Cycloclasticus pugetii PS-1: one gene and its partner. The protein of the gene in region 2 interacts with the protein of the main gene of each other region in a pairwise test. Links are inferred from orthologs where the notes say so. Each region holds a gene or a part of one and is shown on either strand. Other genes may lie near its edges.

Evidence for each region. The genes of interacting proteins can lie anywhere in the genome.
Region 1: the proteins of accC (region 2) and cysM interact in binary tests that used the Escherichia coli proteins (3 or more experiments, as listed by UniProt). The link is inferred for Cycloclasticus pugetii PS-1 from one-to-one orthologs.

What each region holds. Positions count from the first base shown.
Region 1 is NZ_ARVU01000001.1:867,184-870,158, forward strand. It holds cysM (cysteine synthase CysM), read left to right. Parts: upstream 1-1,031; coding sequence 1,032-1,919; downstream 1,920-2,975. Other genes in the region: CYCPU_RS0104210 (TonB-dependent receptor plug domain-containing protein), read right to left, coding at 1-893; rlmD (23S rRNA (uracil(1939)-C(5))-methyltransferase RlmD), read left to right, coding at 1,982-2,975. UniProt on the Escherichia coli protein: Two cysteine synthase enzymes are found. Both catalyze the same reaction. Cysteine synthase B can also use thiosulfate in place of sulfide to give cysteine thiosulfonate as a product.
Region 2 is NZ_ARVU01000001.1:1,963,659-1,968,639, reverse strand. Bases 1,723-4,575 are described here. They hold accC (acetyl-CoA carboxylase biotin carboxylase subunit), read right to left. Parts: upstream 3,893-4,575; coding sequence 2,552-3,892; downstream 1,723-2,551. Other genes in these bases: aroQ (type II 3-dehydroquinate dehydratase), read right to left, coding at 4,367-4,575; accB (acetyl-CoA carboxylase biotin carboxyl carrier protein), read right to left, coding at 3,915-4,364; prmA (50S ribosomal protein L11 methyltransferase), read right to left, coding at 1,723-2,546. Also shown: tRNA dihydrouridine synthase DusB, read right to left, coding at 1-812; CYCPU_RS0109615 (zinc-ribbon and DUF3426 domain-containing protein), read right to left, coding at 927-1,661; more of prmA, read right to left, coding at 1,665-1,722; more of aroQ, read right to left, coding at 4,576-4,819; CYCPU_RS0109590 (TlpA family protein disulfide reductase), read right to left, coding at 4,958-4,981. UniProt on the Escherichia coli protein: This protein is a component of the acetyl coenzyme A carboxylase complex; first, biotin carboxylase catalyzes the carboxylation of the carrier protein and then the transcarboxylase transfers the carboxyl group to form malonyl-CoA.

The DNA of each region.
Region 1 (2,975 bases), 1.1 Mb from region 2 along the record:
GAAGCTTGAGTAATAAACAGTTGATCATCAGGTGTTGAATGTTCCCATTTAGCATGAATTGAATGCTGCGAGTCATCAGTGTTTCTAGGTGGGTCAAAAGGATCTAATAAAGTGCCAGGTGTATGTGTTTCCCTTAAGGTATTGATGATACCGAAATTCAATTGCAAGCTATCGAGATGAGTAATTTGGTAATCCAATCGCCCGGTCAGCGAGTCATGACGGCTATCGTCATCATTATTGGCGTAGCCGTTATCATCAATGTGTGAAGCGGAGAGTCTAACGTCGATATCTCCAAAGGAATGGCTACCAGTTAGGAGCGTGCGTTGATAGCCCCTTTCACCGAGCGTGCTTTTAACTTGAAAATCATTTGTTTGCACCGCATGTGATGTGGTGATATTGATGACTGCTTGGAATGCATTCGAACCAAAGGAGGAGCCGTTCGGACCACGGATAACTTCAATTCTTTCAATATCTTCCATCATGATAGGAAGATTTGACCAGTCAACACCACCAAAAAGGGGACTATAAACAGAGCGCCCATCAATTAATACTTGAACGCCTTGGGGGAATTCACCACTAAGCCCCTGATAAGCAACAACAGGTTCATTGCCACGAAAGTGAGCAACATGAAAGCCGGGTACTAATCTAAATAATTCGGGAATGGCTTTTGCCCCCGATAGTTTGATCAGTTGACGGTCAATGATGGTGATCGTTGCCGGTGCTTCGGTTTGTGGTTGTGCTAACCGAGTGGCAGATAAGACAATAGGAATCTCGGTATTAAAAAAAGATAAATCGTTTATCTCATTTGCAACGGCAAAAGGTGTGATGAAGGCAATATAAAAAGCGAATAAGAGATTTTTTCTAGCAAAAAGGGGGCTTTTAACTATCTTCATTAGGCAACTATTTTTTTATGTAATTTTTAAAAAAATTTTAGCATAAGTCGATGGCCTTAAGGACATAACTCAAAATTATTAGCTACGTCGTAAAGGTATGATAGTCTTCTGTGCCAATTTTTGTTTTAAAGAGAGTAAATGACTTACCCAACCATTGAAGATTTTGTTGGAAACACGCCGCTCGTCAGGTTACAGCGGATGGACTCAACAACAAATACTATTTTGTTGAAGCTTGAGGGTAATAACCCAGCAGGCTCTGTTAAAGATAGGCCTGCCATTAACATGATTCAACAAGCGGAGTTACGTGGTGATATTAAGCCTGGAGACCGTTTGATTGAAGCGACTAGCGGAAACACAGGCATCGCTTTGGCAATGGCTGCGGCTATTAAAGGCTACAAAATGACACTCATCATGCCAGATAACATGAGTGCAGAACGGCGTGCATCAATGAAGGCTTACGGGGCCGATATTGTTTTAACACCGGCCGCTGGCAGTATGGAGGCGGCGATCGATCTAGCAAGGCAGATGGAGCAGCAGGGCAAAGGCACGATTTTGGATCAATTTGCTAACCCAGATAACCCTTTATCGCACTATAACGGCACGGGACCTGAAATTTGGCGCGACACGTCAGGAGAGGTAACCCACTTTATTAGTTCAATGGGGACGACCGGAACGATTATGGGTACCTCAATGTACTTAAAAGAAAAAAATAATGATATTCAGGTGATTGGTGTTCAGCCGGAAGGTGATTCTAAAATTCCAGGAATCCGCCGTTGGCCTGAAGAGTATTTGCCAAAAATTTATGATCGTTCACGTGTTGACGACATTCTTGAAGTTAATCAGCAGCAAGCCGAACAGACAATGCGAGCCTTAGCGCAGCGAGAAGGCATTTTTTGTGGTGTCTCGTCTGGTGGGGCCACTCATGTTGCTTTAGAGCTTTCAAAGCGTTTAAGCCATGCAACAATTGTTGTTGTTATTTGTGACAGAGGTGACCGGTATATTTCGACAGGAGTTTTTCCGGATTAAATTTTGTTTAACGTTTAAAATGTAATGCTTATTTAACATAGAAAGATGGTTTTAAAAGCAACATGGCTAGACGTAGGAATAGAAGAAAGAACTTACCGCCTGAAACGGCAACAGCAACAATAGAATCGTTAGCCCACGATGGTCGCGGTGTGGCACATGTAGATGATAAGGCGGTTTTTATCGCAGGTGCGCTACCAGGCGAAGACGTTGTTTTTGAATACAGTAAAAAGAAAAAAGATTTTGCCGAAGGCCGTGTTACTGAGGTGTTAAAAGCATCTGACGACCGTGTTGAGCCGGGCTGCCAGCATTACAGTATTTGTGGTGGCTGTAGTTTTCAGCACATTGATCCTGAGAAACAAATTCTTGCCAAGCAAGGCATTTTGCTCGATCAGTTTAAAAGCATAGCTAAACTCGAAGATGTTGAGTTATGGCCTGCGTTAACAGGGCCTTTTTGGGGTTATCGTCACCGGGCGCGTTTAGGCGTGAAAGATGTCGTAAAAAAAGGCCGAGTGCTGGTAGGGTTTAGAGAAAAAGCCAGCCCTTTTTTGGCTGAAATTGAAAAATGTGAGGTGTTACATCCCTCAGTTGGGCAACGCCTAATGGATTTGTCATCGTTGATTGGCAACTTATCGATTAAAGATAAAATTCCGCAGATCGAAGTGTCTATTTGCGATAGCCGAACAGCATTAGTTTTTAGAATTCTCGAGTCGTTAAGTGAAGAGGATATAGCGGTATTAAAACGTTTTGAAGTGTCTGCTGATGTAGATATTTATACCCAATCCAAAGGCCCAGATACCATTATCCCATTAAGCGGTGAAAAAGCACCGCTCAGTTACCAATTGCCGAATAATGTAAGTTTGTTCTTTGGCCCTAGCGACTTTGTTCAAGTTAATGTTGATATTAATCGCTCTATGATTAATAGAGCGCTAGAAACACTGGCGTTAAATGAAAATGATAACGTGCTTGATCTATTTTGTGGTTTAGGAAACTTTACGCTACCAATGGCTCGAGTGGCAGGTCATGTAACCGGTGTTGAAGGCAGTGATGAGCTGATTA
Region 2 (4,981 bases):
CCATAAAATTGATGTAGCTGCGTAATATGGCGAATAACAACCTGTCTTATTTCCTCAAAGTCAGGTGGCGCTAAGGTCTCGCCTGTTTTCAAGAAATGGTCAATTTCTCTGAAAATCCAAGGTCGCCCTTGGGCACCACGGCCTATTAACAGACCATCTGCATTGGTGTGATGTAATACGTCACGTGCTCGTTGAGGGGTAGTTATATCTCCATTGGCAAATACCGGAATGTTGATGGATTGTTTAACGAGTTTAATGGTGTCAAATTCAGCGTTTCCATCATATTTACAAGCACGTGTCCGACCATGAATCGCAAGGGCCTGTATGCCGGCTTGCTCGGCAATTTTAGCAATGGTGGGGGCGTTTTTGCTGAGTGGATCCCAGCCGGTTCTTATTTTTAGCGTTACCGGAATGTGGACGGCAGAAACCACAGACTTTAAAATTTCTTCAACCAAAGGTTCGTCTCTTAATAAGGCTGAACCAGCAGCGACATTACATACTTTTTTAGCAGGACAGCCCATGTTGATATCAATAATTTGTGCGCCATTGGCTTGATTAAAGAGAGCCGCTTCAGCCATTTGTTTGGGATTTGTGCCAACAATTTGTACCGAGCGAGGCTCGTTCTCGCCATTATGATCGAGTTTCAATAAGGTTCGTCGGTGTTTGCGTAAAGCAGGGTTTGACGCAGTCATTTCAGACACCGCTAAGCCAGCCCCTAATTCCCGACAAAGTTGACGAAAAGGTCTGTCGGTTATTCCAGCCATGGGGGATAAGACTAAGTTGTTACTTAATGTATACGGACCAATTTTCATAAGAACTTAAAGGGGTTGAGTTGAGAGTTTTATGCGACACTCTCAGGTGTTTAGTGTCGCTATTGTCTGATCTTGAGTCAATCCTTAGCGGCGATTTATCGCAAGCATTTTACCTTAAGGTTGAAAGGATATTTCAAAACCAAAGGCAGTTTTGCTAGGTTTTTGGAAGGTAAGCGTAATGTTCCTTAGGGATTGAGGTGCGAAATAATCATTGATTTCACTGTCTGCTAGGTAATCATTTTTAGTAAAAACTCCTTGAGCTATTGGCTCACCGAGAGTCGATGTTAGTAGCAATTTTATGCTTGGATAGGGTTGTTCGGCTAAGGCGGAATTTTTGATTGTGAGTTGAAAAGACAGCAGCTCATCTAGCTTTGGGTGAGGCGTAAGCTGGCGTGCAATGATGTGAATTTCATCCAGGTTTTGGTAGCTAGGAATTGATAAGTCGAAGGTGTTATTGAGTTTTTTGAAGAAGGGTTGTAATTGTGTGTTCTGAGTTAATCGTGTTGATTCAATGAAGGCAATTTGAGTGAGAAGCACTAACACTAATACAAATGAAAGCAGACCGTAAGGCAGTTTATAGTGATGGGTGGTTTTTGTAGACTCCCATGCCGCAATAATTGGAGGAGAATCTATTTCAGACGAATGCTCTTGGATAGCAGTTGATGACTGAGTGATGTCTTCATTGGGCTTAATGGGAATAGTTCGCTCAATATCGGCGCTGAGTTCATTTTCCCGTGCATTAAATACTTTATGGCAATGGCCGCAGCGAATAACGCCTGACTTAACTGCTAATTGTTCAGGGGTGACATGTAGTGTACTAAAACAAAAAGGACAAAGTGCATAAGGCATTGCTCAAGTTTTTTTAACGGCATGGAGGCAAGCCCAATTGTCTCTAATGGTGGCAGGGCAGAAGATGAATTCATGTTGGTAGGCGCTAATAACTTGCGTTACTTGTTCGCTAAGGATGCCAGACAATAATAAATGGCCTTTGGGTTTAACTAAGGCTGAAATATCGCTTGATAGTGAGATAAGCGGCTCAGCTAAAATATTCGCAATAACAATGGCTTGGGGTTTTCGAGGGTATTGATCAGCGGCATAAACTTTGACTTTATCAAGTACATTGTTTTGTTCGGCATTGCTCGTTGTGGCGATAAGTGCCTGAGGGTCAATGTCTATGCCAATAGCACTTTTTGCACCTAATAAAAGACCTGCAATAGCGAGTATGCCAGAGCCACATCCAAAGTCGATAATATTGCTTTTTGTAAGATCATGTTTGGCTAACCAATCGAGACAAAGGGCGGTCGTAGGGTGTGTGCCGGTGCCAAATGCTAGACCAGGGTCGAGTCGTAATAAGGTTGCATTGGAATCTGCAATGTCATGTTCGGTAGAGCAAACCCAAAAGTTATCGCCAAATTTAATGGGTTGGAAATTTTCAAGCCAAACACGTTCCCAGACTTGGTCTTCTAGACGCTCAATAGTTAATTGCCACTCGCCCTGATGGCCAAGTTGTTGGTTAAAAAATTGCTCGATATTTTTAAGGTCGTCTTGTTCGTCAAACAAACCTGTAATGGAGACATGTTGCCATAGAGGCGTGCTATTTAATGGCGGCTCATAAATAGGTTGGTCGGCTCTGTCTGTGATGGTCACAGACAGAGCGCCAAGGTTTTCTAATAAGCCTTCAATCGTTGCGGCTAACTCTTGAGTTGTTGCAATGGTCAATTGTTGCCATGCCATGCCGATTACATCCCCAGTTTCTTTTCAAGGTAATGAATATTATAGACGCCTGAGGCAAAATCTTTGTCGACCACAATGTCCTTTAATAACGGGATATTGGTGTGAATGCCATCAATAACCGTTTCGTTAAGAGCTGTTTTTGTGCGAGCAAGTGCAGAGTCGCGAGAGGGGCCTGATGCGATCAGTTTGCCGATCATCGAGTCATAGTATTGAGGCACGGTGTAGCCGTTATAGATATGGCTATCAAAGCGAATGCCAGGACCGCCTGGGATATGTAACTGTGTAATTTTCCCTGGTGAAGGCATAAAGGTTTCAGAATGCTCAGCATTTAGACGACATTCAATAGCGTGACCTGAAATTTTAATATCATCTTGCGTGTAACCAAGTGGTAGACCAGCGGCAATTTTCAGTTGTTCAGCAACAATATCGACACCAGTGACAATTTCTGTAATTGGATGTTCTACTTGAACCCGTGTATTCATTTCAATGAAATAAAATTCACCTTTCTCATATAAGAACTCAAAGGTTCCTGCTCCATAGTAGCCAATATCTGTACAGGCTTTCGCACAGCGAGTACCAATTTCTTGGCGAACCTCTTCGCTGATGCCAATTGCGGGCGCTTCTTCAATTACTTTTTGGTGCTTACGCTGAGTTGAGCAGTCACGTTCTCCCAAGTGAATGGCGTTACCGTGTTGGTCGGCCAGCACTTGGAATTCGATATGGCGTGGCGTTTCAAGGAATTTCTCCATATACACCATATCGTTACCAAAAAAGTTTTTAGCCTCGGTTTTGGTCAGTGAAATGGCATTCAAAAGGGCTGCTTCTGTATGAACCACACGCATCCCGCGGCCACCACCACCGCCAGCAGCTTTAATGATAATGGGGTAGCCAATATCACGGGCTAATCTGACATTTCGTTCTTTGTCATCGTTTAACGGGCCATCTGAACCGGGAACGCAAGGCACGCCAGCCTTAATCATTGCCTCAATCGCTGAGACTTTATCACCCATTAGGCGAATTGTTTCCGAGCGAGGGCCAATAAATGTAAAGCCGCTTTGTTCTACGCGTTCAGCAAAGTCCGCATTTTCAGACAAAAAGCCGTAGCCGGGGTGAATAGCTTGGGCATCGGTAATTTCTGCAGCACTAATAATGGCGGGTACGTTTAGGTAGCTTTCTGTAGATGAAGGACCGCCAATACAAACGGATTCATCTGCTAAACGAACGTGTTTTAAATCACGGTCGGCAGAGGAGTGAACGGCAACTGTTTGGATGCCCATTTCGCGACAGGCACGCAAAATACGCAAAGCAATTTCACCACGGTTGGCAATAAGAATTTTATCGAACATATTTTTCTCGTCTCAGGGGCGGTTATTCGATGATGAAAAGTGGCTGATCAAATTCGACTGGGTGGCCATTCTCAGTCAACACTGATGCAATAACACCAGATTTGTCCGCTTCAATTTGGTTAAGGATTTTCATTGCTTCAATAATGCACAAGGTATCGCCTTTTTGAACGGATTGACCTATTTTGACGAAAGGGGCCGAGCCTGGCGCAGGTGCGTCATAAAACGTGCCGACCATTGGAGAAGTAATAACATGTCCAGACGGCTGTTCAGTATTGTCGCTTGCAGCTGCTTGAGGCGCAGCGCTGGCAACGGCTGGAGCGGCAGCAGGTGCAGGCATTTGTGTTACGGCAGCAGGTTGTGTTGAAGAGTAACGATTGATACGTACAGACTCTTCACCTTCGTGAATTTCAATTTCTGCAATATCGGACTCTTCGATGAGTTCGATCAGTTTTTTAACTTTTCTTATATCCATAATTAATCTCTTGATGGTTTTTGTATTAATGGGAGAGCTGCAAGCAGCGCTAATTTATAACTGTCGGGGCCGAAGCCACAGATAACACCTTTGGCAATATCTGAAAAATAAGAGTGTTGGCGAAATGACTCGCGAGCATGAACATTTGATAAGTGAAGCTCAATAAAAGGAGTGTCGCTTGCTAATAGGGCATCACGCAAGGCAACGCTTGTATGCGTAAAAGCCGCTGGGTTTAATAAGATAACAGCAACCTTATCATGCTTACTTTGTTGTACTTTATTAACAAGGTCATGCTCTGCATTACTTTGATAGAAAAGCAATTCGTGTCCGTGTTGTTCGGCCAGCTGAGTTAAGGAATGCTCTATATCAGCGAGAGTTTGAGCACCATAAATCCCAGGTTCTCGTGTGCCTAGCATATTTAGGTTTGGGCCGTTGATGACTGAAATAATTGCCATAATGTACTAACTTAAAAATAATTGGTTATGCAATTTCATCTTGCAATAAGGGGGGATTTTGCCAAAGCTTTTGGATAAAGTCTATATAAAATGTTATTTCGCGAAAGATAAAGACAAATATAAGCAAGTTAGCAGGAGTTAGCCTTTTGAAAGCTGAATGGA